Regions from separate parts of the Enterobacter chengduensis genome, predicted to be linked through region 4. Evidence: predicted binding sites of a transcription regulator. Region 4 holds the regulator's gene; each other region holds the start of a gene.

Region 1 (7,300 bases), 2.3 Mb from region 4:
CCCGCGCCACTGGCGATACAGCTCGGCTAAATCCGTGCTGTTACCGCGGGACAAAATCGCCTCGCGAAATGCCTGCCCGTTTTCCCGCGTCAGGCCGCCCCGTTCGACAAACCACTGATAGCCGTCGTCTGCCAGCATCTGCGTCCAAAGGTAGGCGTAATAGCCCGCCGCGTAGCCGCCGCCGAAGATATGGGCAAAGTAGCTGCTGCGGTAGCGCGGCGGTACGGCGGGCAGATCCAGCCCCTCTTTTTGCAACGCTGCCGTTTCAAAGGCCTCAACGTCCGATACGGCTTCACTGATGGCGTGCCAGTTCATGTCCAGCAGCGCGGCTCCCAGCAGCTCCGTCATGTCATAACCCTTGTTGAAATGGGTCGCGTTGAGCATGCTTTCCCGCAGGGCGTCCGGCATCGGCTCACCGGTTTCGTAATGGCGCGCGTAGTGGGTAAACACCTGCGGATGGCTGGCCCAGTGCTCGTTAATTTGCGACGGGAACTCAACGAAATCACGCGGCGTATTGGTGCCGGAAAGCGTGGCGAAGCGCTGGCTGGCAAACAGGCCGTGCAGCGTATGGCCAAACTCGTGGAACAGGGTTATCACGTCATCCCACGAGAGAAGCGCAACGCCGCCGTTAGCCGGTTTTTGGTAGTTACAGACGTTGTAAATCACCGGGCGGGCAGCAAACTCGAAGGATTGCTCAATGAAATTCCCCATCCAGGCGCCGCCCTGCTTGGAATCACGGGCAAAGAAGTCGCCGTAAAAGAGCGCCATGCCCTCACCGGTGTGGTCGAAAATTTCCCATACGCGGACGTCCGGGTGATAGACGGGGATATCGAAGCGCTCCACAAAGCGGATGCCAAACAGCTGGCTTGCGGCCCAGAATACGCCATCCTGCAGCACGGTATTGAGCGCAAAATAGGGTCTGATTTGTGATTCATCAAGCGCATATTTTGCCTGACGCACGCGCTCGGCATAAAAGGCCCAGTCCCAGGCCTGCGCGGTGAAGCCGCCCTGCTCGTCGTCAATCACGTTCTGAATGTCGGCCAGCTCGCGTTCCGCACGGGCGCGGGCGGCGGGCACGATGCCGCGCATAAATTCCAGCGCGGCGGCAGGCGTTTTCGCCATCTGATCGGCGATACTCCAGCTGGCGTAGTCCTTAAAGCCCAGCAGGCGAGCCTGTCGCGCGCGCAGCGCCGTCAGGCGAAGGATCGGCGCACGGGTGTCGTTTTCGTCCCCTTTCTGGGTGCGCGTCCAGCCCGCGTTGAACAGGTTTTCGCGGGTCTGACGATTGCGCAGCGCGGAAAGCGCGGGCTGCTGAGTCGTGTTCAGAAGCGGGATCAGCCAGCGGTCGTTTAGCCCTCTCTCCGCGGCGGCCTGCGCCGCGTCGGCAATCTCGCTGGCGCTGAGCCCGTCAAGCTGGTGCGCGTAATCCACCACCAGCCCACCCGTCTTATCGGCAGCCAGCAGACGCTGATTAAACTGGCTGGTCAGGGTCGCCGCCTCGGTGTTCAGCGTCTTCAGCTCGGCTTTTTCGGTCTCATTCAGACGCGCACCGGCCAGAATAAACCGCTGATACGTCTCGTCGACCAGCCGCCGGGATTCGGCATCCAGCGCGGCGCGGTCCTGCCAGACGCTCTCCACGCGGGCGAACAGCACGTCATTCAGCCAGATATCGTTCGCCAGCGCGGCAAGCTCGGTGGAGAGCTGCTCCTCCAGCGCCTGTAAATACGGATTGGTGTGCGCGGAGGTCATGGCGAAGAACACGCTGCTGACGCGCGCGAGCATGGCGCCGCTTTTCTCCAGCGCCAGCACGGTGTTGGTAAAGTCAGGCGCAGCGGTCTGAGAAACGATCGCGTCAATGTCCGCCCGCTTCTGGCGAAGCGCCTCATCGAACGCCGGGCGATAGTGGCTATCGTTGATCTCATCAAAATGGGGGGCCTGGTAAGGCAGCAGGCTGATGTCAAAAAAGGGATTCGTGGCCGTCATCTTTCACTCCTGAGTACGGGTATCCTCCCAGAGTAGGCCAGGCCGCCATCGCCTGCAACGCCGTCATACAAATGTTGCCTTAACGCACCCTCTGCAGCCGTGCTATGGTAGTACAACACAAAAAGCGTTGAGGAACAGTGAGATGATTATTTTAGTTACCGGGGCAACGGCAGGTTTTGGTGAAAGCATCACGCGTCGCTTCGTCGCCAACGGGCACAAGGTTATTGCGACCGGCCGTCGTCAGGAGCGCCTGCAGGAGCTGAAGGACGAACTGGGTGACAGCATCCTGACCGCGCAGCTGGACGTACGTAACCGCGCGGCCATTGAAGAGATGATTGCCAACCTGCCCGCCGAGTGGCGCGCCATCGACGTGCTGGTCAACAATGCCGGTCTGGCGCTGGGCATGGAGCCTGCGCACAAAGCCAGCGTTGAAGACTGGGAAAACATGATCGACACCAACAACAAGGGGCTGGTCTATATGACCCGTGCGGTGCTGCCGGGCATGGTGGAGCGCAACTGCGGCCACATTATCAATATCGGTTCTACCGCCGGAAGCTGGCCTTACGCGGGCGGTAACGTTTATGGCGCAACCAAGGCGTTTGTGCGTCAGTTCAGCCTTAACCTGCGCACTGACCTGCACGGCACCGCCATTCGCGTCACCGACATCGAGCCGGGCCTGGTGGGCGGCACCGAGTTTTCCAACGTGCGCTTCAAGGGCGATGACGCGAAAGCGGGTAAAACCTACGAAAATGCTAACGCGCTGACGCCGGAAGACGTTACCGAAACGGTCTGGTGGGTCGCGACGCTGCCAAAACACGTCAACATCAACACCGTAGAAATGATGCCAGTCAGCCAGAGTTTTGCCGGACTTAGCGTCCATCGTGGCTAGATCTGCCCTTCCCGGCCTGCGGGCCGGGTCTGTTTCGGCAGCTAAAAGAATGGTAGTATGTTCAGGCTAACTCTCTGAGAAATGACAACTCATGGCCGCTGAATCGCAACTCAATCCTACCCAGCCCGTAAACCAGCAAATTTATCGCATTTTGCGGCGTGATATTGTCCACTGCCTGATCCCACCCGGCACGCCGCTTTCTGAAAAAGAGGTGTCCGTGCGTTTTGACGTTTCCCGTCAGCCGGTGCGCGAAGCGTTTATCAAGCTTGCTGAAAACGGCCTGATCCAAATTCGCCCGCAGCGCGGCAGCTACGTGAACAAAATTTCGCTTTCTCAGGTACGCAACGGGTGTTTCGTTCGCCAGGCCATTGAATGCGCCGTCGCCCGCCGGGCCGCAACGCTTATCAATGACAACCAGTGTTACCTGCTGGAGCAGAACCTCCATCAGCAGCGCATTGCGATTTACCGCAAGCAGCTGAATGATTTCTTCCTGCTTGACGATGAGTTCCACCAGAAGCTGGCGCAAATTGCGGATTGTCAGCTGGCCTGGGACACTATCGAAAACATCAAGGCCACCATTGACCGCGTGCGCTATATGAGCCTCGATCACGTCTCCCCGCCGGAAATGCTGCTTCGACAGCATCACGATATTTTCAGCGCGCTGGAAAAACGCGACCCGGACGGCGTGGAAAAAGCGATGACGCTGCATCTGCAGGAAATTAGCGAATCCGTACAGCTGATTCGTCAGGAAAATAGCGAGTGGTTTAGCGAAGAGTAATATTGCGCCGCCCCCTTTCGGGCGCGGCGATGGGGTTAGCGAACAACCAACACCGGGATCGTGGCGTAGCGCAAAATAGATTCGGCATTTGATCCCAGCAGATGGGTGGAGATGCCCGGATTTTTCGACCCGATGACGATTGCGTCATATTCTCCTTCCTTGCTGAGACTGATAATTTCATCGCGGACGTTGCCAAAGCGAACCAGCGTGTCAATTTTCTCCGGCGAGATATCGAACAGCCTTTTTAACGCGTTCATTTTCTTGCCGGATTCCTCCGTCATATATTCTTCGAACTTTTTAATATCGGCGTTAAATCCGCGCAGCAGGGACCGGCTGCTGGCCGGCAGGATATTGACCAGGGTAATCGAGGCGCCCTCCGCCTTCGCAAGGTTTGCCGCGTGGCGAACCGCTTTGTCGCTCAAATCCATTTCAAACACGTCAACAGGCATCAAAATCTTCTTATACATAAGCCTGACTCCTTATTCCGATGAAAGGGTTATTTCCTGTACCCAGAATGGCACCTGGAATATAAACCAACCCTAAACGCTTCCCTGCTGAAACTATCAGTTAATGAAAATAACGGTCTGCTTTGTAAATTACCGTCCTGAACCGTCAGCACCGGAGGAAATAAAGAAAAAAGTGTGAGTTTGATCAAAAACAAAAACATGCGCCGCGGACAGGCGTATTTATATGCCCCGTGAACGGCAAAACCTGAAATAACGCCGTAACGAACAGGTTAGAGAGGAGAAAATACCATGATGACATACGACCGTAACCGCAATGCAATCACCACCGGCAGCCGCGTCATGATTAGCGGCACGGGTAAAACCGGCGTGATTAAAGCGATACACAGCGACGGGCTGGATGCCGCGCAGGTACGCCGCAGCAAAACGGTTGAAGTGGAAGGATGCGAAGGTAAGTTCGAGCCGATTGAGCTGATTCGCCTTGGTATGCACTAAACGGTGCGCAGACATGCCGCCGCGCACGGCGGCATGTGCTGAATCAGCGTTGAGAAACGTACTGCGCCACGGTCGCTTTCGCGCCCTTTTGCAGCAGCGTCACGTACGCCTTCATGACCGCATCAACAAAGCCTGCTTCACGCGGGAGTTCCTTGCCAAAGATGGCCTCAATGCCGAGCAGCGCCTTGACCCGGCTTTCCCCTTCCGCACTGCCCTTCACCGCCGCCTGGATCACCGCCAGCTGCGGGTCGCTCACGTCAATCGCGTTACCCTGCTCGTCCACGCCGCCGACATAGCGCATCCACCCTGCCACGCCCAGCGCCAGCAGCGGGAACGGCTTCTTGTGCACCATGTGCCAGCGCACGGAATCCAGCATGCGCTGCGGCAGCTTCTGGCTGCCGTCCATCGCGATCTGCCAGGTGCGGTGGCGCAGGGCCGGGTTGCTGTAGCGGGCAATCAGCAGATCGGCATAGCGGCCTAAATCGACGCCCTTCACTTTCAGCGTAGGCGCCTGCTCGTTGAGCATTAGCGCGTGCGCCGCGGCGCGATAGTTCGCATCTTCCATGCAGTCATTAATATGCTGATAACCGGCCAGATAACCGAGATACGCCAGGAAGGAGTGGCTGCCGTTGAGCATGCGCAGCTTCATCTCTTCAAACGGGATGACGTCTGACACCAGTTCGGCACCGGCCTTTTCCCACTCGGGACGCCCCGCCACAAAGCTGTCTTCGATGACCCACTGGCGGAACGGTTCGCAGGCGACTGCCGCCGGGTCGCGCACGCCGGTCAGCTTTTCGATTTTATCCAGCGTGTCGGGCGTCACCGCGGGTACGATGCGATCCACCATGGTTGACGGGAAGGTGACGTTAGCCTCGATCCAGTCCGCCAGCTCGCCGTCTACCGCCCGGGCATAGGAGCAGGTTACGTTGCGCATCACATGGCCGTTCTCCGGCATGTTATCGCAGGACATCACGCTAAACGCCGGCAGACCCGCCGCTTTGCGACGCGCCAGCGCTTCCACCACCACGCCCGGCGCGGATGTTGGCTGGTGCGGGTTTTGCAGGTCGGCGGCGATGAATGGATGATCGAGCATCAGTTGCCCGGTTGCGGGAGAATGGCAGTAGCCTTTTTCGGTGATGGTCAGTGAGACAATCGCCACCTGCGGTTCGCACATCGCGGCCAGCACGCTCTCCAGCCCGTCAACCTGCGCGTGCAGCGCCTTTTTGACCACGCCCACCACGCGGGACGTCCACGCGTCGGCAGACATCTCCGCCACGGTATAGAGGTTATCCTGCGCGTGCAGATCGGCAATCTGCTGTTCGCCGCCAATCAGGTTAACCTCGCAGTAGCCCCAGTCGCTGCCGTGTTCCGCGGCGAGAATGTCGGCATACACGGCCTGATGCGCGCGGTGAAATGCGCCAAAGCCTAAATGAACGATGCGTGCGTTAAGGCTGTTGCGATCGTACTGAGGCAGCGTCGCGTTGGCCTGTAATAAGGTATTTTCCATAATTATGACTCGTTAATTAGAAAGCGGTGGATCGCTGCCGCTTTGGGTAAAGCGGCAGCGCCTGCTGACTACACCAACTAGAATGGCAGTTGGGGTAAAAAATCACTGCCATCAACCATACTGATACTGCCGTTTGAGTTTTTGATTTATATTAACTTTTACGCATGTGGTGTGACATAAAGATAAAGTTGTGTGATAAGTCACGCAGGCTGTAAACCATCAGCGCCGCGTGGAGACCGCGCCGTAACCCACGCTCTCAACGGGTGCGGACTCAGCAGCGTCCTGCGCCGCGCTCAAATCACGGTCGCGCACTTCCGGCATCAGGATCGCCGATAACAGCCCAATCGTGGAATAGGCCACCAGCATGGCAACGATCGGCCACCAGGAGCCGGTCATATTGCAGAAGATCCCCGCCAGTACCGGACCAAAACCCACCGCCACCAGACCGCCTGCCTCTTTGGAAATCGCCATGCGGGTAAAGCGGTTTCGCGAGCCAAACATCTCCGCCATGGTGATATTTTCCAGCGCAAACAGCCCCAGTACGGCAAAATTATGGATAACGATGATGCAGAGCATGATCGTCCCCGGCGCATAGCTCTTATCGACGATGATCGACAGCATCGGATACGCGAGCACAATGGCGGAGATATTGAGGATGATGTACGGCAGACGGCGCCCCACTTTATCGGAAAGCCAGCCCAGCAGCGGGATGGAGATAAACCCGAGAATGGAGCTGATCATCAGCGCATCGGTAGGGATGGCCTTATCGAACAGCAGGGTCTGGACCAGATAGCCGGCAAGGAACGTCTGGATTAAACCCGAGTTGCCCGCCTGACCGAAACGCAGGCCGGTCGCCAGCCAGAAGGATTTGCTTTTCACCATTGAACCCAGCGAGGTGTCCGGCTGTACGGTTTGTGCATCGTTTACTTTCTCAAAGACCGGGCTCTCTTTCAGGTTCATACGCAGCCAGATGGCGAAGATCATCACCACCACGCTGGCGAGGAACGGCACGCGCCAGCCCCAGGCAATCAGCTCTTCACGGTCGAGAGCAAAGAACATCACCGCCCAGATCGCCGTTGCGCTCAGCGTCCCGCAGTTAGTGCCCATCGCCACCAGCGAGGAGATGATGCCGCGTTTTCCTTTCGGCGCGTACTCTGCCAGCATGGTCCCGGCCCCGGAGATCT
Region 2 (7,300 bases), 330 kb from region 4:
GCGGCAACCTTCTGAAGGTTCCCAAACTGCCTAATTTTTACACTCATCAAGTCGACGGGAAGCCGCCGACGCTAAAAACGACGAGGATGTAAAAATGAATCATGCGATTACGATGGGTATCTTCTGGCATCTGATAGGCGCCGCCAGTGCTGCCTGTTTCTATGCCCCGTTTAAAAAAGTGAAAGGCTGGTCATGGGAAACCATGTGGTCCGTTGGCGGTACCGTGTCATGGCTGATTTTGCCGTGGACCATCAGCGCCATGCTGCTGCCCGATTTCTGGGGCTACTTTGCCTCCTTCAACGCGTCTACCCTGCTGCCGGTGTTCCTGTTTGGCGCGATGTGGGGCATCGGTAATATCAACTACGGCCTCACCATGCGCTATCTCGGTATGTCGATGGGCATCGGCATCGCGATTGGCATTACGCTGATCGTCGGCACCCTAATGACGCCAATACTCAACGGTAATGTCGACGTGCTGATTAACACGCAGGGTGGACGAATGACGCTGCTGGGCGTCCTGGTCGCGGTGATCGGCGTCGGTATTGTCACCCGCGCGGGCCAGCTGAAAGAGCGCAAGATGGGCATCAGGGCCGAAGAGTTCAACCTGAAAAAAGGGCTGCTGCTGGCGGTAATGTGCGGCATCTTCTCGGCGGGGATGTCGTTCGCCATGAATGCCGCCAAGCCGATGCACGAAGCGGCCGCGGCGCTGGGCGTCGACCCGCTGTACGTTGCCCTACCCAGCTACGTGGTGATTATGGGCGGCGGCGCGCTGGTTAACCTCGGCTTCTGCATTGTTCGTCTGGCAAAAGTGAAGGATCTGTCGATAAAAAACGACTTCTCGCTGGCGAAACCGCTTATCATCACCAACGTGTTGCTCTCCGCCCTCGGCGGCCTGATGTGGTACCTGCAGTTCTTCTTTTATGCCTGGGGCCACGCCAGCATTCCGGCGCAGTACGACTACATGAGCTGGATGCTGCACATGAGCTTCTACGTGCTGTGCGGTGGACTGGTGGGTCTGGTGCTTAAAGAGTGGAACAACGCCGGACGCCGTCCGGTGGGCGTGCTGAGCCTGGGCTGCGTGGTGATTATTATCGCCGCCAACATCGTCGGCCTCGGCATGGCGAACTGATTACGCTGCCTTTCGACTGCGATGACGCCACTGAACCGGCGTCATCCCCACCTCGCGGTTAAACACGACCGAAAAGTAGTTACTGTCCTCAAAACCGCAGCGCATTGCCACTTCACTCACCAGCAGCTCCGTGTGCTGCAGCAGATACTGGGCGTGGCAGATGCGCAGCTGGCGCAGGTAATGGTTTACCGTCATCCCCGTCTGGGTGCGAAACTGCTGGCGCAGCGCGCGCTCGCTGCACTGTTCCTGCTCGCAGAATTTCTCCAGCCCGAAGCTTTTGTTCAGGCTGCCCGCAAGCGTGGTAATGAGCTTATCCAGCAGCGCTTCCTGCGCCGTGGCGGAAGGATTATCGGTAGCGTAACGATGGCGCTTCAGCGTCATCACCAGCTGGGCAAAAAGCAGCTCCGCCATCTGGTTTGCGACGGGGTCGTTCTTCTGGCTTTCCTGCTCCAGGTGGGAAATGACCTGCCGCACCTGCGCCATGCCGCTGCCGCTCAAGCGCCAGTGCGCTTCGCCTCGGGCATCAAGAAAACCGGGGATGCAGGCCGCCCAGTCCACGTTGAGCCTCAGCCTGTCCGGACAGTAAATGACGTTTTGCAGCACCAGATCGTTAACGGAGGCGTAGGCGTGTTTATCTTCAGCGCGAATGTAAAACAGATCGCCTCGCGTGATGCGGTAGGGTCGATCGTTGAGGACGTGCAGGCCGTTGCCGCGCCAGACCAGCACCAGCTCGCAAAACTCGTGCGTATGCTCGGCAAAGACGTTTTGCGGGTAGCGGTCTGCCACCGCGACGGCCTGACTCGCAGAGGCGAAAAAAACATCTTTGCGAAGAACTAAATGAGCAGCCACAGCACAACCTCTACCGCCAATAACCGAACATTATTAGTCTTTTTACGCCCTGAAAACGGTGATTACCCTCGCGTTACTGAAGCAACGCGTCTTTCCCCTGTCGAATTTCACGCGGCGACCAGCAAAACTCGCGGCGAAAAAGCGTTGAAAAGTGATTACTGTCGCCGAAACCGCAGCAATAGGCGATATCCGTAACGCTTTCATCCGTATGGCGCAAAAGGTGACGCGCCTTGATTAACCGCAGGCGGTTAAGATAGCGCTGCGGCGTCAGTCCGGTCTGCTGCTTGAGCTGGCGATGCAGCGTGCGCAACGAGAGCGAGAAATCGTCCGCCAGCGTTTCCCAGCAGACATCTTCGGCAAAATGATCTTCCAGCCAGGCCATTAGCTGGTTCAGGCGCGCGTCGTTATTGTCCAGCCCTTCCACCAGGCTGCTGCGGCGCAGCAGCACCAGCAGCTGCATAAACAGCAGCTCACGCGTGGCAATGGCGTGCGTCTCCTGCCCGTCCCCGCTCTGCTCCATCTGACCTACCAGCTGGCGCACCTGCTGCAATATGGACTGATTTACCCGCCAGTGGGACGGATAGTGCCCGTCCTGCTCCTGCGGCAACAGCTGGTCTAAGCCAGAAAGAAACTGGAACGCGTCCGGGGAACGATAGAGCACGTTGGTCAGACATAAATTGTCGGTATGTTCATACAGGTGCCGATCGTGGTCCCGCACAAAGCACACCGTACCGCCGCTGATGGTGTACGGCTGGCCGTTAAATACGTGAATACCCGTTCCATGCTCAACGATCACAATCTCATGAAAATCATGATGATGTTCCGGGAACGCGGCCTGAGGGAGCCGCGGCTCAATCGCGACCGGAGCCGCTCCCGATGGAAAGAAATCGACGCTGTGCAGTACGGTCATAACGGCCCCCACTAATGAGAAATGTTCTCAAAATAGTAATTAAGGCCTTTCATGCTCACCTTAAATTTCCGGCAGCAAACCGCGCAAAAGCGGTTCGATTTTCAAGAAATCAGCGGAAAGATCGGGAAATGCGGTCAGCGTCACACTGCCTGAAAACCCCGCCACGGCTGGAAACTGTGAACTCCCTCACGTTCACCTTTGCTTTCTTGCCAGCGCAGGATTTGACCTGTCAGTGGCGAAAAGGCAGCTTTTTCTTCCCTTTCTTACACTCACCGCTAATGACTTAAGAAAGGACCCGACCATGACTTTTCGCCATTGTGTGGCCGTCGATTTAGGCGCATCAAGCGGCCGCGTAATGCTCGCCACCTGGGATGGCGACGTGCGCACGCTTTCGCTTCGCGAAATGCACCGTTTCGCCAATTGCCTGCAAAAGCAGGACGGTTTTGATACCTGGGATATTGATGCCCTGGAAGCAGAGATCCGCACCGGGCTGAACAACGTCTGCAACGACGGCATTCGCATCGACAGCATTGGCATTGACACCTGGGGCGTGGACTACGTGCTGCTCGATAGCCACGGCGAGCGCGTCGGCCTGCCGATTTCCTATCGCGACAGCCGCACCGACGGCCTGATGGCTCACGCTATCGCCCAGCTTGGCAAAGACAACATCTACGGGCGCAGCGGCATTCAGTTCCTGCCGTTTAACACGCTTTATCAGCTGCGCGCTTTGGTCGAGCAACAGCCGGAGTGGGTCGCGGACGTGGCCCATGCGCTGCTGATCCCGGACTACCTGAGCTACCGCCTGACCGGCAACATGAACTGGGAATACACCAACGCCACCACCACGCAGCTGGTCAACATCAACTCGGATAGCTGGGATGAACGCCTGCTGGCCTGGACGGGGGCATCACCTTCCTGGTTCGGCACGCCGACCCATCCGGGGAATGTGATCGGTCAGTGGATGTGCCCGCAGGGGAACGCAATCCCCGTTGTTGCCGTCGCGAGTCACGACACCGCCAGCGCGGTCATTGCATCCCCGCTGGCGAGCAAAGACGCGGCCTACCTCTCTTCCGGCACCTGGTCACTGATGGGTTTTGAGAGCAAAACGCCGTACACCAGCGACGCCGCTCTCGCAGCAAACATCACCAATGAAGGCGGTGCCGAAGGGCGCTACCGCGTGCTGAAAAATATCATGGGCCTGTGGCTGCTCCAGCGCGTGTTGAAAGAACAGAACATAACCGACCTGACTGCGCTTATCGCACAAACCGACACGCTGAAGGCCTGCACCTTCCTGATCAACCCTAACGACGACCGCTTTATTAATCCCGTCCACATGAGCGCCGAAATCCAGGCCGCCTGTTTTGAAGCCGGCCAGCCGGTGCCGTCCACGCCTGCCGAGCTGGCGCGCTGCATTTTTGATAGCCTCGCCCTGCTCTATGCCGACATCCTGAGCGAGCTGGCTGAGCTGCGTGGAAAACCCTTCAGCCAGCTGCACATCGTGGGCGGCGGCAGCCAGAACCGGTTGCTTAACCAGCTTTGTGCCGACGCCTGCGGCATCACCGTGATAGCGGGACCCGTTGAGGCCTCCACGCTCGGCAATATTGGCATTCAGCTGATGGCCCTGGACGAACTCTCCAGCGTTGACGATTTCCGTTCGGTGGTGGCCGCGAATACCCGTCTGACCACCTTCGCACCCGATCCCCGACATGAAATTGCCCGCTACCGGGCGCAGTTTCAGCAAAACCGACTGACTAAGGAGCTTTGCGCATGACCACTCAACTTGAACAAGCCTGGGACCTGGCTAAACAGCGTTTCGCCGCCGTCGGCGTGGATGTCGAAGAGGCGCTGCGCCAGCTCGACCGTCTGCCCGTCTCTATGCACTGCTGGCAGGGCGATGACGTCGCCGGCTTCGAAAACCCAGGCGGTTCTCTGACGGGTGGCATTCAGGCAACCGGTAACTATCCGGGTAAAGCGCGTAACGCGAGCGAATTGCGCGCCGATCTGGAGCAGGCGCTGAGCCTGATCCCAGGACCCAAGCGCCTGAACCTGCACGCGATTTATCTCGAATCCGACGAGCCGGTCGCGCGTAACGAAATCAAACCGGAACATTTTAAGCACTGGGTTGAATGGGCGAAATCCCACCGGCTGGGACTGGATTTTAACCCCTCCTGCTTCTCGCATCCGTTGAGCGCCGACGGGTTTACCCTTGCCCACGCCAACGATGAAATCCGTCAGTTCTGGATCGACCACGTCAAGGCCAGCCGCCGCGTTTCCGCCTGGTTCGGCGAACAGCTCGGCACGCCGTCAGTGATGAACATCTGGATCCCGGACGGCATGAAGGACGTCACCGTTGACCGTCTGGCCCCGCGCCAGCGCCTGCTGGCCGCGCTGGATGACGCCATCAGCGAGAAGCTGGACCCGGCGCATCACATCGACGCCGTGGAGAGCAAGCTGTTCGGCATTGGCGCCGAGAGCTACACCGTCGGTTCGAACGAGTTCTACATGGGGTACGCCACCAGCCGCCAGACCGCCCTGTGTCTGGATGCCGGGCACTTCCACCCGACGGAGGTGATCTCCGACAAAATTTCCGCCGCCATGCTCTACGTGCCGCGCCTGCTGCTGCACGTTAGCCGTCCGGTGCGCTGGGACAGCGACCACGTAGTGCTGCTGGACGACGAAACCCAGGCAATTGCCAGCGAAATCATCCGTCACGACCTGTTTGACCGCGTACACATTGGCCTCGATTTCTTCGATGCCTCCATCAACCGCATCGCGGCGTGGGTCATCGGTACCCGCAACATGAAGAAAGCCCTGCTGCGCGCCCTGCTGGAGCCTGTCGCCGCGCTGAAACAGCTGGAGGCTAACGGCGACTACACCGCGCGTCTGGCGCTGCTGGAAGAGCAGAAATCCCTGCCGTGGCAGGCGGTGTGGGAGATGTACTGCCTGCGCAACGACGTGCCTGCGGGCAGCCAGTGGCTGGACAACGTGCGGGCGTATGAGAGAGACGTGTTGAGTAAGCGCGGGTAACTGCCCCCTCACCCCTGCCCTCTCCCCAAAGGGGAGAGGGAGCAAACCATCCCCTCTCCCCTCTGGGGAGAGGGTTAGGGTGAGGGGTTCAACCTCACCGCGATAACTGGAAAAATAACTATGCAGACCATCACCACCTCCTGGTTCGTCCAGGGCATGATCAAAGCCACTTCCGACGCCTGGCTGAAGGGCTGGGACGAGCGCAACGGCGGCAACCTGACGCTGCGCCTGGACGATGCGGACATCGAGCCGTTCGCCGCCGACTTCTACCAGCAGCCGCGCTATATTGCGCTGAGCCAGCCGATGCCGCTGCTCGCCAACACACCGTTTATCGTCACCGGTTCCGGCAAGTTCTTCCGTAACGTCCAGCTTAATCCTCAGGCCAACCTCGGCGTGGTAAAAGTAGACAGCGACGGCGCGGGCTACCACATTCTGTGGGGTCTGACCGATGACGCGGTGCCCACCTCTGAACTGCCGGCGCACTTCCTCTCGCACTGCCAGCGCATCAAGGCGACCCATGGCAAAGACCGCGTGATTATGCACTGCCACGCCACCAACCTGATTGCCCTGACCTATGTTCTGGAAAACAACGCCGATCTCATCACCCGCAAGCTGTGGGAAGGCAGCACCGAATGTCTGGTGGTGTTCCCGGACGGCGTCGGCATTCTGCCGTGGATGGTGCCCGGTACCGACGAGATCGGCCAGGCAACCGCCAAAGAGATGCAAAAGCATTCTCTGGTGCTGTGGCCGTTCCACGGCGTCTTCGGCAGCGGCCCAACGCTGGATGAAACTTTCGGCCTGATCGATACCGCTGAAAAATCAGCTGAAGTGCTGGTGAAGGTCTATTCCATGGGCGGCATGAAGCAGACCATTACCCGCGAAGAGCTGATTGCCCTGGGCAAACGCTTTGGCGTCACCCCGATGCAGTCGGCTTTGGATTTAGTCGTGTAACGCCATAGACGATAGTTAAGGAGAATTATCATGAGCTTTATGTTGGCACTTCCCAAAATCAGCCTGCACGGCGCGGGCGCAATCGGCGATATGGTCAACCTGGTCGCGAGCAAGCAGTGGGGAAAAGCGCTGATTGTCACCGACGGCCAGTTGGTGAAGCTGGGCCTGCTCGACAGCGTGTTTACCGCGCTGGACGCCCATCAGATGTCGTACCAGCTGTTCGATGAGGTCTTCCCGAACCCGACGGAAGCCCTGGTGCAAAAGGGATTTTCAGCCTACCGGGACGCGGAGTGTGATTACGTCATCGCCTTTGGCGGCGGCAGCCCGATTGATACCGCCAAGGCGATAAAAATCCTCACCGCCAACCCCGGCCCGTCCACCGATTATTCCGGCGTCGGGAAGGTCAAAAACGCGGGCGTGCCGCTGGTGGCGAT
Region 3 (7,300 bases), 190 kb from region 4:
CAGCCTACCCGGGTTCAGTACGGGCCGTACCATGTGAACCCCTATTTGGCCTTGCTCCGGGTGGAGTTTACCGTGCCACGGACTGTTACCAGCCGCGCGGTGCGCTCTTACCGCACCCTTTCACCCTTACCTGATCCCGCTTGCGCGGGCCATCGGCGGTTTGCTCTCTGTTGCACTGGTCGTGGGTTTCCCCCCCAGGCGTTACCTGGCACCCTGCCCTATGGAGCCCGGACTTTCCTCCCCTCCGCCCGTCTCCCCCGAAAGGGACGACGACGAAGCGGCGACTGTCTGGTCAGCTTCGGCGCGCAGTATAGAGGGTTTGCGCGCCGCTGTCACCCTCAGGTAGGGGTAAGCCGTGATTAACGCGCCACTTCCACCTTCGCCAGTTTTTCGTAATAGCACGCAATCGCGCTGTGATCGGCCGTGCCCAGGCCATCGGCACGCAGCGCCTGCATCATCTCCATGACCGCCGCGGTCAGCGGCAACTGCGCGCCCACGCCGTGTGACGTATCCAGCGCGTTCGCCAGATCTTTAATATGCAGGTCGATGCGGAAACCGGGTTTGAAATTACGATCCATCACCATCGGCGCTTTGGCATCCAGCACGGTACTGCCCGCCAGGCCACCGCGAATGGCCTGATAGACCAGGTCCGGATTGACGCCCGCTTTGGTTGCGAGGGTCAGCGCTTCGGACATCGCGGCGATGTTCAGCGCCACAATGACCTGGTTCGCCAGCTTGGTCACGTTGCCCGCGCCAATTTCACCCGTATGCACCACGGAGCCTGCCATCGCTTTCATCAGGTCATAGTATTTATCGAAAATAGCTTTATCACCGCCGACCATCACCGACAGCGTGCCGTCGATCGCTTTCGGCTCGCCGCCGCTGACCGGCGCGTCCAGCATATTGACGCCCTTCGCTTTTAACGCCTCGCTGATTTCACGGCTTGCGAGCGGCGCGATAGAGCTCATGTCAATCAGCACCAGGCCCGGCCTGGCGCCGTCGATAATGCCGTTTTCTCCCAGCGCAACCTCTTTAACGTGCGGGGAGTTTGGCAGCATGGTGATGATGACGTCGCACTGCTCGGCAATGGCTCTCGCGGTGGTGGCCGTTTCAGCGCCCGCCGCCATCACCTCCGCTACCGCATGCGAATTGTGATCGGAGACCACCAGAGAGTAACCCGCTTTGATGAGGTTCTTACTCATTGGTTTACCCATGATCCCCAGGCCAATAAAACCCACTTTCAGCGTCATAACTGTTTCCTCAATGATGGTTATTTTTTAAAAGCGTCCGCTAATTTTTGCGTCGCTGAGCGGAACACCCCAAGATCGCTGCCGACGGCAACAAAGGTGGCTCCCCACTCCAGATAGCGACGGGCGTCAGCCTCAACCGGCGCCAGGATGCCGCACGGTTTACCGTGTGCCTTGGCGCGGGCAAAGATGTGCTGGATAGCGCGCTGCACGTCAGGGTGGCTGGCGTTACCCAGGTGTCCAAAGGCGGCCGCCAGATCGCTTGGTCCGACAAAGATGCCGTCCACGCCGTTTGTGGCGGCAATCGCGTCGACGTTATCCACGCCCTGCTGGCTTTCGATCTGAACCAGAATGGTGATGTTGCTATTAGACTGGGTGAAGTAGTCCGGCACGGTGCCAAACATATTGGCGCGATGCGAAACGGAGACGCCGCGGATCCCTTCTGGCGGGTAGCGCGTTGAGGCAACGGCCAGCACCGCCTCTTCTTCCGTCTCCACAAACGGGATCAGGAAGTTGTAGAAACCGATATCCAGCAGGCGCTTAATAATCACCGGCTCGTTAGTCGGCACGCGCACAACCGGGGCGCTGGGACTGCCCTTCAGCGCCATCAGCTGCGGAATAAAGGTGCTGATATCGTTCGGCGCATGTTCGCCGTCCAGCACCAGCCAGTCGAAACCGGCCAGGCCCAGCACTTCGGTGCTGATGGGGTTTGCCAGCGCGGACCAGCAGCCAATCTGAATCTGGTGCGCCGCGAGGGCCGCTTTAAATTTATTCGGAAAGATATCGTTACTCATCGTATTTACCTTTTTAATTCCGCAGCCTTTTCAGCATCATTTTATTTATTCAGACACCGCGCCAGCATGATATTTATTTTTCTGACGTATTTAGGCGTAATAAAATCGTCATTCAGTATAAGACGCAATCCACGCGCGCACATTGTTTGAATGCTCAAGGATTGCGGTACATTTGGATAAAAATTTTTGCATATGCCCTGGATGCTGGGCGCTAATGCACAGAATCAAGGATTACGGGTTCCGGAGCGATCGCGATCACATTTTCATATCGCCTGTACTGACATGCTTTATTTCTGAAAAGCCGCGTATTTATTTCTACCATTAGAAAATTGGCTGACCTTAATATCAGACACTTTGCTGGAGAATACTGAACAATGGCCGACATTGAAATTCGACAGGCATCGCCGACGGCGTTTTATATAAAAGTACACGATACTGATAACGTGGCGATTATTGTCAACGACAATGGCTTAAAAGCGGGCACCCGCTTCCCGGACGGGCTGGAACTGATCGAGCATATTCCGCAGGGACATAAAGCCGCCCTGGTGGATATCCCTGCTAACGGCGAAATCGTACGTTACGGTGAAGTCATCGGCTATGCCGTTCGCGCTATACCGCAGGGGAGCTGGGTTGAGGAGTCGCTGGTTGCGCTGCCGGAAGCGCCGCCGCTGAATACGCTTCCGCTGGCTACCCGCGTGCCGGAACCGCTTCCTCCGCTGGAAGGCTATACCTTCGAAGGCTACCGCAACGCGGACGGCAGCGTCGGCACCAAAAACCTGCTCGGCATGACCACCAGCGTGCACTGCGTGGCGGGCGTCGTGGATTACGTGGTGAAAATCATCGAGCGCGATCTGCTGCCGAAATACCCCAACGTCGACGGCGTAGTTGGCCTGAACCATCTCTACGGCTGCGGCGTAGCGATTAACGCCCCCGCTGCCGTGGTGCCGATCCGGACCATTCACAATATCGCCCTGAACCCAAACTTTGGCGGCGAGGTGATGGTCATCGGCCTGGGGTGCGAAAAACTGCAGCCTGAGCGCCTGCTGCAGGGCACGGAAGATGTCAAAGCTATCCCGGCAGACGAGGCCAGCATCGTGCGCCTGCAGGATGAACGCCACGTGGGCTTCCGCTCAATGGTCGACGATATCCTGCAGGTGGCGGAGCGTCATCTGGACAAACTTAACCGCCGCCAGCGTGAAACGTGCCCGGCCTCGGAGCTGGTGGTCGGCACCCAGTGTGGCGGCAGCGATGCCTTCTCCGGCGTGACGGCCAACCCTGCGGTGGGCTATGCGTCCGATCTGCTTGTGCGCTGCGGCGCCACGGTGATGTTCTCCGAGGTAACCGAAGTGCGTGACGCCATCCATCTCCTGACGCCGCGCGCCGTCAATGAAGAAGTCGGCAAACGCCTGCTTGAGGAGATGGCCTGGTACGATAACTATCTCGATATGGGCAAAACCGACCGCAGCGCCAACCCCTCGCCCGGGAACAAAAAAGGCGGCCTGGCAAACGTGGTGGAAAAAGCCCTCGGATCGATTGCCAAATCCGGTCAGAGCGCCATTGCTGAAGTGCTCTCTCCGGGCCAGCGTCCGACGACGCGCGGCCTGATCTACGCAGCAACGCCGGCCAGCGATTTTGTATGCGGTACGCAGCAGGTGGCATCCGGCATTACGGTGCAGGTCTTTACCACCGGACGCGGCACGCCGTATGGCCTGATGGCGGTGCCGGTGATCAAAATGGCGACCCGCACCGAGCTGGCAAACCGCTGGTATGACTTAATGGACATCAACGCGGGCACCATCGCCACCGGGGAAGAGAGCATTGAGGACGTGGGCTGGAAGCTGTTCCACTTCATTCTGGACGTGGCGAGCGGGCGGAAGAAAACGTTCTCCGACCAGTGGGGATTGCATAACCAGCTGGCGGTGTTTAACCCGGCACCGGTGACGTGATGTCCCCTTCACCAAATCTGTCCCGCATTTAGATAACCCGTCGGGCACGCCGCAAACCTTCCAGGTTGAGGCGATACCCGTTGGCTAAAAGACGCATAACGATCGATAGGCCGGGTAAGGCATAGCCGCCCCCCGGCAAAAACCGGCAGGGGATGCCTTACTCCCCCTGCTGCTCCAGCGCGTACTTATACAGGGCATTCTTCTTCACGCCGTGAATTTCCGCCGCCAGCGCAGCGGCCTTTTTCAGCGGCAGCTCCGCCTGTAGCAATGCCAGAGTACGCAGCGCGTCGGCAGGCAGCGCGTCTTCTTCCGCCTTATGCCCTTCGACAATCAGCACCATTTCGCCCTTGCGGCGGTTTTCGTCTTCCTTTACCCATGCCAGCAGTTCGCCCACCGGCGCACCGTGAATCGTTTCCCAGGTTTTGGTCAGCTCGCGCGCCAGCACCACGTAGCGCCCTTCTCCCCAGACGGTCACCATATCTTCCAGGCTCTCCAGCAGTCGGTGGGTGGACTCGTAGAAAATCAGGGTGCGCGGTTCCGCTTCCAGGTCTTTTAAGACGTCGCGGCGGCCTTTGGATTTGGCAGGCAGGAAACCTTCATAGCAGAAGCGATCGGACGGCAGACCTGCGGCGCTCAGCGCAGCAATCGCGGCGCACGGCCCTGGCAGCGGCACTACGCGTATACCGGCTTCACGACAGGTACGCACCAGGTGATAGCCAGGATCGTTGATCAGCGGCGTACCGGCATCGGAGACCAGCGCAATGTTCTGCCCCTCTTTCAGCTTCGCCACCAGCGTTTCGGCTTTTTGTTGCTCATTGTGATCGTGCAAAGCAAACAAACGGGCGTTAATCGCGAAATGTTGCAGCAGTAAGCCGGTGTGGCGGGTATCTTCAGCAGCAATTAAATCAACAACTTGCAGTACGGTGAGCGCACGTTGGGTAATATCAGACAAATTCCCGATAGGAGTAGGTACAATATAAAGCTGGCCTTGAGAATTATCTGCCGTTTCGTGTTGTTTCATTGTTTCGTCCGTATTGCCGATTTAATATTGAGCATTGCGTAAAAAAAATCACTGGATACAGTATGGTACCGTTAACGTTTCTTCGAAAAAAAGCCGCGCGCAGCGTGCCGCTTCTGCTGGCAGCCCTGATCTTTGCAGGCTGTGGCACCCAGGCACCTGACCAGAGCACCGCCCATCTTCAGGGTTCTGCTCAGGCTGATTCTGGCTTTTATCTGCAACAAATGTCGCAGAGTTCAAATGATACCAAGACCAACTGGCAATTACTCGCCATTCGTGCACTGCTGAAAGAGGGTAAAACCCAGCAGGCTGCCGAACTGTTTAACCAGTTGCCAAAAGATCTTAACGACGCCCAGCGCCGTGAGCAGAGCCTGCTCTCCGCCGAGCTGAAGGTCGCGCTGAAAGATTACGCCGCCGCGAAGAAGATCCTCGGTGATATCGACCTGAGCGCGCTGGACAAAAACCAGCAGGCGCGCTTCTGGCAGGCGGGCATTACCGCGGAGCAGGGACGCCCTTCCCTGATGCTGCTCCGCGCGCTCGTCGCGCAAGAGCCGCTGCTCGGCGGTGCCGACAAACAGAAAAATATTGATGCCACCTGGCAAGCGCTGGCGTCGATGACGCAGGAACAGGCGCAGGCGCTGGTCATCAACGCCGATGAAAACGTCCTGCAGGGCTGGCTGGATCTGCAGCAGATGTGGTTTACCAACCGCAGCGATCCAAAGATGCTGAAAGCCGGCATTACGGACTGGCAGACGCGCTACCCGCAAAACCCGGGTGCGAAAATGCTGCCAACCCAGCTGGTGAACGTGCAGAACTTTAAGCCAGCGTCGACCAGCAAAATCGCCCTGCTTCTGCCGCTCAACGGCCAGGCGGCGGTGTTTGGACGCACCATTCAGCAGGGCTTTGAAGCGGCGAAAAACGGCACGACGCCGGTGACCGGCAGCGCCGTTCCCGCCCAGGCGGCTCAGGCGGCCAACGTGAACGATGTTGTCAGTCCGTCCGCCGCCGAGACCAGCGACCTGACCACGGCGCAAGCGCCAGCGCAGGGTACCATGCAAAACCCGGTGACGGCCCCGACCACGCCTCCGGCTACCCCTGCACCGGCGACTGCCGCCCCTGCGGCTCAGGCTCCGGTCGAGACGCAGGCGACACCAGCACCTGCCGCAACGGCAGAACAGCCTCAACAGCAGCCTGCACAGCCCGCGGTTCAGCCTGCCGCTCAGCCGCAGGCCGTGGCAACCACCAGCGCCAACCCCGGCGCTGAACTGAAAATCTACGATACCAGTTCGCAGCCGCTGGACCAGGTTCTGGCGCAGGTGCAACAGGACGGGGCGAGCATCGTTGTCGGTCCGCTGCTGAAAAACAACGTGGATGAGCTGATGAAGAGCAATACCACGCTGAACGTGCTGGCGCTCAACCAGCCTGAGCAGGTTCAGAACCGGGCGAATATCTGCTACTTCGCCCTTTCCCCTGAAGATGAAGCCCGCGACGCGGCGCGCCATATTCACGAGCAGGGCAAGCAGGCTCCGCTGCTGCTCATCCCACGCAGCGCGCTGGGCGACCGCGTGGCCACTGCCTTTGCCGATGAGTGGCAGAAGCTGGGCGGCGGCGTGGTGCTGCAGCAGAAATTCGGTTCCGTCTCTGAACTGCGCGCGGGCGTAAACGGTGGAGCGGGTATCGCGCTCAACGGTAGTCCTGTCGCCGCGAGCCTGCCACAGCAGCAGGGGGTGACGATTGGTGGCCTGACGATCCCAGCCCCACCAACCGACGCGCAGATTAGCGGGGGCGGCAAAGTGGATGCGGCCTATATCGTTGCCACGCCGCAGGAGATCGCCTTTATCAAACCGATGATTGCGATGCGTAACGGCAGCCAGAGCGGCGCAACGCTCTACGCCAGCTCGCGTAGCGCGCAGGGCACCGCAGGCCCGGATTTCCGTCTGGAAATGGACGGTCTGCAGTACAGCGAAATCCCAATGCTGGCAGGCAGCAACCCGGCGCTGATGCAGCAGGCGCTGAGTACCGTACGTAACGATTACTCGCTGGCGCGTCTGTATGCGATGGGTGTTGACGCGTGGGCGCTGGCGAACCACTTTACCCAGATGCGTCAGGTGCCTGGCTTTGAGCTCAACGGCAACACCGGCGATCTGACCGCCACTCAGGATTGTGTGATTAACAGGAAGTTATCATGGCTCAAATACCAGCAGGGGCAGATCGTCCCGGCCAGTTAAGCCGCAAGCAGACCGGCGATGCGTGGGAGCTAAAGGCGCGTCGCTGGCTTGAAGGCAAAGGACTGCG
Region 4 (7,300 bases):
TAGAGGCGTGAGTAAAGTTCGATGTAGGTGTGAATGGCGCCGATTTCGAGCTGACCATCTTCCAGCAGCTGGGAGATTCGCAGGCTCTGGGTGCCGGAGAAGGAGAAGTCCAGCTTGCGGGCGATGCCTTTCTCGAAGATATCCAGATGCTCGCTGCGCCCGACGCTTGGCATGATCATATGCAGGTCGTGGACAACTTGCGGGTTCACTTCGGCCAGCGAACGGGAAAGGAAATCCGCCTGCTTCTGGTTGTTACCTTCCAGAACGACCTTGTCGCCAGGCGCGATCAGTTTTTCCAGCATGGCGACGAGATCGCCGGTTGGCAGTACCTTGCCCTGCACCGGTACGGACGCCAGGCGACGCGCTTTTTCGCTGCGTCGCGTGTTCCATTGCCGGGTGGGTGTTTGCCCAGATAACATTATTAACCTCCTGATTCAGCTAATCATTTTGATTTGCTTAACGTTGAGTAAAGTGTGCGCTCTGGTGAGAAAGGCATCAATTAAGCGTAGAGCGGAATCATTAGCCTGAGAGTAATAATCAAGGTAAAGATTTGTGATCGGGATCAGTTCATGTTTCGGAAAACCAGGCTAAACGGGGTACAATTCGGAAAGTATCGTTAATATCTGACAAGAATCAGCATCGCCCTTATGACCCAAATCATTCCATCAGGCTTCGACATTGCAGCCGAAGACAGCACCGAGTTCGTGCCCATGCGCGGCGTGGCCAACTGCCATTTGCAGACCATGCTGCCGCGGCTGATCCGCCGCAAGGTTCAGTTCACGCCGCACTGGCAGCGGCTTGACCTGCCGGACGGTGATTTTCTGGATCTCGCCTGGAGCGAATCACCGGAGCAGGCGCGCCACAAGCCGCGGCTGGTGGTCTTTCACGGTCTGGAAGGCAGCCTGCACAGCCCGTATGCGCACGGCTTAGTTGAAGCGGCAAAAGCGCGCGGCTGGCTCGGCGTGGTGATGCATTTTCGCGGCTGCAGCGGCGAGCCAAATCGTCAGAAGCGTATCTATCACTCGGGTGAAACCGAAGACGGAACCTGGTTTTTGCACTGGCTGCGGGAAAATTACGGCACGGTGCCAACGGCGGCCGTGGGCTATTCGCTGGGCGGCAATATGCTGGCCTGTCTGCTGGCCAAAGAGGGCGAAAGCGTCCCGCTGGATGCCGCCGTTATTGTCTCCGCGCCGTTTATGCTGGAGCAGTGCAGCTACCATATGGAAAAAGGGTTTTCCCGCGTCTATCAGCGCTACCTGCTCAACCTGCTGAAGGCCAACGCGGCGCGTAAGCTGAAGGCCTACCCGGATACCCTGCCGGTCAGCCTGCGCCAGCTGAAAAAGGTGCGCCGCATTCGCGAGTTCGACGATCTGATCACCGCGAAAATCCACGGCTTCGCCGATGCGATTGATTATTATCGCCAGTGCAGCGCCATGCCGCTGCTCAGCAAGATCGCCCAGCCGACGCTGATCATTCACGCCAAAGACGACCCGTTTATGGATCATCACTCGATCCCCGCTCAGGAATTCCTGCCCGACAACGTTCAGTATCAGCTGACCGAGCACGGCGGCCACGTCGGGTTTATCGGCGGGACGCTGCGCCGCCCGAAAATGTGGCTTGAGACGCGTATTCCTGACTGGCTAACTCCTTATCTGGATGGTGCAAAATGATTATTCCCTGGCAGGATCTGGCTCCCGAAACGCTCGATAATCTGATTGAAAGCTTTGTATTACGCGAAGGCACCGATTATGGTGAACAGGAACGCTCGCTTGAGCAAAAGGTCAACGATGTTAAGCGCCAGCTGAAAAGCGGCGACGTGGTGCTGGTGTGGTCAGAACTGCATGAGACGGTGAATATCATGCCCCGCAACGCGTTTCACGGCTGATCTTCCACTTTTTCAGTCAGGGAGTTGCTATGTCTGCCAGACATCCGGTTATTGCCGTTACGGGGTCGAGCGGTGCGGGAACCACCACCACCAGCCTCGCCTTTCGCAAGATTTTCGCCCAGCTGAATCTCCGTGCGGCGGAGGTCGAAGGCGACAGCTTTCACCGCTACACGCGTCCGGAGATGGACATGGCCATCCGGAAGGCGCGCGATCTGGGTAAACACATCAGCTACTTCGGCCCGGAAGCCAATGACTTCGGCCTGCTGGAACAAACCTTCATCGAGTACGGTCAGAGCGGCAAAGGGCAGTCACGCAAGTATCTGCATACCTATGATGAAGCCGTTCCCTGGAATCAGGTACCGGGCACCTTTACTCCCTGGCAGCCGCTGCCGGAACCCACCGACGTGCTGTTTTATGAAGGGTTGCACGGCGGCGTGGTCACCCCTCAGCACGACGTGGCGCGCCACGTGGACCTGCTGGTTGGCGTGGTGCCTATCGTGAACCTGGAGTGGATCCAGAAGCTGACGCGCGACATGAGCGAGCGCGGCCATTCGCGAGAGGCGGTGATGGACTCGGTGGTGCGCTCCATGGAAGATTACATCAACTACCTTACGCCGCAGTTCTCCCGCACCCACATCAACTTCCAGCGCGTGCCGACGGTGGACACCTCCAACCCGTTTGCCGCCAAAAGCATCCCCTCGCTGGACGAGAGCTTTGTGGTGATCCACTTCCGCAATCTCGAAGGCATTGATTACCCCTGGCTGCTGGCGATGCTGCAGGGCTCATTTATTTCTCACATGAATACGTTGGTGGTGCCGGGCGGAAAAATGGGGCTGGCGATGGAGCTCATCATGACGCCGCTGGTGGAGCGGTTGATGGAAGGGAAGCAGATCGCGTGAGCATGTTCCCTCTCCCTGTGGGAGAGGGTTAGGGTGAGGGCATCAACACGCACGATGCCCCAATAATTAAGCCTCGATCACCTCATACGAATGGGTGATGTTTACCGCTTTCTCCAGCATTAACGCCACAGAGCAGTACTTCTCCGCAGACAGGTCAACCGCACGGGAAACCGCCGCGTCCTTCAGTGCTTTACCGGTCACCACAAAGTGCAGGTTAATGTGGGTGAACAGGCGTGGCGCCTCTTCGCGACGTTCTGACGTGAGTTTGACCTCACAATCCGTTACGTCATGACGGCCTTTTTGCAGAATCGACACCACGTCAATCGCGCTGCATCCCCCTGCCGCCATCAGCACCATTTCCATCGGGCTTGGCGCTTTATCGCCGGAGTTACCGTCCATCAAAATCTGGTGCCCCGACGCGGACTCGCCCAGGAACGTTAAACCTTCAACCCATTTCACGCGCGCTTGCATATTCTTAAACTCCAACGTTGCATTTTTGGTGACAGATTACGCGTGCGTTACATTTCTCGCAATGGAAGGCGACCTGCATCATGCTGAAGCGAGACACCAGGAGACACGCGGCGAAAGCTATGCTAAAACACTCTGGATGCTACAGTAATACATTGACGTTACACATGTATGCAGAGGACATCAAACTTTACTGGCTGCGAAACGTTACGGTAGCCGACTTCCCAGGGTATGGGTAAGAATTCGATTGCAACCCCAGAGTCCGGATGCATCTGATGACTCTGGTGACAGCTTATAACAGAGGATAACAGCGCATGGTGCTTGGCAAACCGCAAACAGACCCGACTCTCGAATGGTTCTTGTCTCATTGCCACATTCATAAGTACCCATCAAAGAGCACGCTGATTCACCAGGGTGAAAAAGCGGAAACGTTGTATTACATCGTTAAAGGCTCGGTGGCAGTGCTGATCAAAGATGAAGAAGGGAAAGAGATGATCCTTTCTTATCTGAACCAGGGCGATTTCATCGGTGAACTGGGCCTGTTTGAAGAGGGCCAGGAACGTAGCGCCTGGGTTCGTGCAAAGACAGCATGTGAAGTGGCTGAAATTTCTTACAAGAAGTTCCGTCAGCTGATCCAGGTCAACCCGGACATCCTGATGCGTCTTTCTTCCCAGATGGCGCGCCGTCTGCAGGTCACCTCAGAGAAAGTGGGTAACCTCGCCTTCCTGGACGTGACGGGTCGTATCGCACAAACCCTGTTGAACCTGGCGAAACAGCCAGACGCCATGACCCACCCGGACGGCATGCAAATTAAAATTACCCGTCAGGAAATTGGTCAGATCGTCGGTTGCTCCCGTGAAACAGTGGGTCGTATTCTGAAAATGCTCGAAGATCAGAACCTGATCTCCGCCCACGGTAAAACCATCGTGGTCTACGGAACGCGTTAATTCCGCTTAAGCGGCGTGCCATCGCAAGGTGTCACGCCGTTTTTGTCTCTACTCCCCATGTGGCGCAGGCTGATCTATCACCCGGAAGTTAACTACGCACTGCGGCAAACGCTGGTGTTGTGTCTTCCTGTGGCCATAGGCCTGATCCTTGGACATCTTCAGCAGGGCCTGCTGTTTTCCCTCGTGCCCGCCTGCTGCAACATCGCCGGTCTGGACACGCCGCATAAGCGCTTTTTCAAACGCCTGATTATCGGTGGCGGCCTGTTTGCGGGCTGTAGCCTTGCGGTGCAGCTCCTGCTAGCCCGGGATATCCCGCTGCCGCTGATCCTGACCGTGCTGGCGATGACGCTGGGCGTCACGGCAGAAATCAGTTCGCTGCACGCGCGCCTGCTTCCCGCGTCGCTGATTGCGGCCATCTTCACCCTGAGCCTCGCCGGGAATATGCCGGTGTGGGAGCCGCTGCTGATCTACGCGCTCGGCACGCTGTGGTACGGGGTATTTAACTGGTTCTGGTTCTGGCTGTGGCGGGAACAGCCGCTGCGCGAATCGCTGAGCCTGCTCTACGTGCAACTGGCGGAGTACTGCGAAGCCAAATACACCCTGCTGACCCAGCATACCGATCCGGACAAATCCTTACCGCCGCTGCTGGCGCGCCAGCAGAAGGTGGTGGATCTGATAAGCCAGTGCTATCAGCAGCTGCATATGCTCGCCGCCAACAAGAACCACGAATATAAACGGCTGCTGCGCACCTTCCAGGTGGGGCTGGATCTGCAGGAGCATATCTCGGTAAGCCTGCACCATCCGCAGGAGGTGCAAAAGCTGGTCGAGCGCAGCCACGCCGAAGCGGTCATCCGCTGGAACGCGCAGACCGTTTCCGCGCGCCTGCGGGTGCTGGCGGACGATATTCTCTATCACCGCTACCCCACGCGCTTTAACATGGAAAAACAGCTCGGCGCGCTGGAGAAAATTGCCCGTCAGCATCCGGATAACCCGGTCGGCCAGTTTGCCGCCTGGCACTTCAGCCGCATCGCCCGCGTGCTGCGCACCCAGCGCCCGCTGTATCCCCGCGACCTGATGGCGGATAAGCAGAAACGGCTTCCGCTATTGCCCGCGCTCAAAAGCTACCTGTCCCTTAAGTCGTCCGCTCTGCGTAACGCCGCACGGATTAGCGTCATGCTGAGCATCGCCAGCCTGATGGGCATGGCGCTGCATCTGCCGAAACCCTACTGGATCTTAATGACCGTGCTGTTTGTCACCCAGAACGGCTACGGCGCCACGCGGGTGCGTATTCTGCACCGGGCTGGCGGCACCATGGCAGGGCTGATTATTGCGGGCGTAACGCTGCACTTTCACGTGCCGGAAGGCTATACCCTGGCGGGGATGCTGGCGGTCACCCTGGTAAGCTACCTGATTATCCGCAAAAACTACGGCTGGGCGATGGTGGGCTTTACGGTGACGGCGGTGTATACCCTTCAGCTGCTCACGCTCAACGGCGAACAGTTTATCGTTGCCCGCCTGATTGATACCCTGATCGGCTGTCTGATTGCCTTCGGCGGTATGGTCTGGCTCTGGCCTCAGTGGCAAAGCGGGCTGCTGCGCCAGAACGCCCACGACGCGCTGGAGGCTGACCAGCAGGCCATTCGTCTGATCCTGAGCGACGACCCGCAGCCCTCCCCGCTGGCGTATCAGCGGATGAAAGTTAATCAGGCGCACAACGCGCTGTTTAACTCCCTCAACCAGGCGATGCAGGAGCCGGGCTTTAACGCGCACTATCTGGCAGACATGAAGCTTTGGGTCACGCACAGCCAGTTTATCGTCGAGCACATTAACGCCATGACCACGCTGGCGCGCGAGCACACGATGCTGACGCCGGATCTGGCGCAGCGCTATTTGCAGTCGTGTGAAATTGCCCTGCAGCGGTGTCAGCAGCGTCTGGAGTATGACGCGCCGGGTGAGTCGGGGGATTCGAACATTCTGGAAGCGCCTGAGACGCTGACCCACGGGCCGATGAGCACGCTGGAGCAGCATTTGCAGCGCGTGCTGGGGCATCTGAACACCATGCACACCATTTCGTCGGTGGCATGGCGTCAGCGCCCGCATCACGGCATTTGGTTAACGCGACGGTTAAAACGAACCGAGTATTAGCCTTTAACGATCTTCCCGACCGCCGCGGCAAAGCGGGTGAGCCCGTCTTCAATATCCTTATCTTCCACCACCAGCGACGGCGCGAAGCGCATCACGTCCGGCCCCGCATTCAGCACCATTACCCCTTCGCGCGCGGCGGCGTGCAGGAAGTCGCGCGCGCGGCCCTTGTACTGCGGCTTCAGCTGGGCACCGATCAGCAGACCCATGCCACGAATTTCGCTGAACACGTCGTACTGCTCGTCAATCTTCTGCAGGTGTTTCACAAACAGCTCGCGCTTCGCGCTAACGCCGTTCAGCACCTCTGGGGTGTTGATAATGTCGAACGCGGCACCCGCCACGGCGCTCGCCAGCGGGTTACCGCCGTAGGTGGAGCCGTGGGAGCCAACGTGGAACGCGGAGGCGATCTCCTGGGTCGTCAGGACCGCGCTCACCGGGAAACCGCCGCCGAGGGCTTTGGCGCTGGTCAGAATATCCGGCGTCACGCCGTAGTGCATATAGGCAAACAGTTCCCCGGTACGCCCCATTCCACACTGTACCTCATCAAAGACCAGCAGCGCCTGATGCTCATCGCACAGCGCGCGCAGCCCCTGCAGGAATTCCGGGGTGGCCGCCGTCACGCCGCCCTCACCCTGGATCGGCTCAACGACTACCGCGCAGGTGTGGTCGTCCATCACCGCTTTCACCGCGTGCAGATCGTTAAACGGCACGTGAACGATGTCGGCCGGTTTCGGGCCAAAGCCGTCGGAATACTTCGGCTGGCCGCCAACGGAGACGGTAAAGAAGGAGCGTCCGTGGAAGGCGTTGTGGAAGGCGATGATTTTGGTTTTGTACGGGCTGTGGCGGGTTGTGGCGTAGTAGCGCGCCAGCTTAAAGGCGGTTTCGTTGGCTTCGGTGCCGGAGTTCATAAACAGCACGCGCTCGGCAAAGGTCGCATCAATGATCTTGCGGCCCAGACG

What was found. Region 4 encodes CRP, which controls carbon source genes, mostly activating them, when cyclic AMP is high. Its sites were predicted from a motif close to ATGTGANNNNNNTCACAT; they were not measured.
Region 1: the regulator CRP is predicted to act here: its motif matches at 4,290-4,307, upstream of ydfZ (putative selenium delivery protein YdfZ).
Region 2: the regulator CRP is predicted to act here: its motif matches at 3,017-3,034, upstream of rhaS (HTH-type transcriptional activator RhaS).
Region 3: the regulator CRP is predicted to act here: its motif matches at 2,285-2,302, upstream of garD (galactarate dehydratase).

What each region holds. Positions count from the first base shown of each region.
Region 1 is NZ_CP043318.1:2,358,397-2,365,696, reverse strand. It holds gene dcp (peptidyl-dipeptidase Dcp) at 1-1,983, opposite strand, end outside; gene ydfG (bifunctional NADP-dependent 3-hydroxy acid dehydrogenase/3-hydroxypropionate dehydrogenase YdfG) at 2,126-2,872, shown strand; gene FY206_RS11640 (GntR family transcriptional regulator) at 2,964-3,650, shown strand; gene FY206_RS11635 (universal stress protein) at 3,686-4,117, opposite strand; gene ydfZ (putative selenium delivery protein YdfZ) at 4,406-4,609, shown strand; gene FY206_RS11625 (mannitol dehydrogenase family protein) at 4,653-6,116, opposite strand; gene FY206_RS11620 (MFS transporter) at 6,336-7,300, opposite strand, start outside.
Region 2 is NZ_CP043318.1:4,984,973-4,992,272, forward strand. It holds gene rhaT (L-rhamnose/proton symporter RhaT) at 95-1,129, shown strand; gene rhaR (HTH-type transcriptional activator RhaR) at 1,130-1,978, opposite strand; gene rhaS (HTH-type transcriptional activator RhaS) at 2,052-2,888, opposite strand; gene rhaB (rhamnulokinase) at 3,190-4,659, shown strand; gene rhaA (L-rhamnose isomerase) at 4,656-5,915, shown strand; gene rhaD (rhamnulose-1-phosphate aldolase) at 6,036-6,866, shown strand; gene fucO (lactaldehyde reductase) at 6,897-7,300, shown strand, end outside.
Region 3 is NZ_CP043318.1:4,465,865-4,473,164, forward strand. It holds RNA gene rnpB (RNase P RNA component class A) at 1-300, opposite strand, end outside; gene garR (2-hydroxy-3-oxopropionate reductase) at 360-1,250, opposite strand; gene garL (2-dehydro-3-deoxyglucarate aldolase) at 1,271-2,041, opposite strand; gene garD (galactarate dehydratase) at 2,416-3,987, shown strand; gene rsmI (16S rRNA (cytidine(1402)-2'-O)-methyltransferase) at 4,145-5,008, opposite strand; gene FY206_RS21605 (penicillin-binding protein activator) at 5,071-7,233, shown strand; gene FY206_RS21610 (YraN family protein) at 7,191-7,300, shown strand, end outside.
Region 4 is NZ_CP043318.1:4,655,576-4,662,875, forward strand. It holds gene mdcA (malonate decarboxylase subunit alpha) at 1-419, opposite strand, end outside; gene FY206_RS22635 (hydrolase) at 648-1,670, shown strand; gene FY206_RS22640 (YheU family protein) at 1,667-1,885, shown strand; gene FY206_RS22645 (phosphoribulokinase) at 1,915-2,784, shown strand; gene FY206_RS22650 (OsmC family protein) at 2,851-3,255, opposite strand; gene crp (cAMP-activated global transcriptional regulator CRP) at 3,567-4,199, shown strand; gene FY206_RS22660 (YccS/YhfK family putative transporter) at 4,257-6,344, shown strand; gene argD (bifunctional acetylornithine/succinyldiaminopimelate transaminase) at 6,341-7,300, opposite strand, start outside.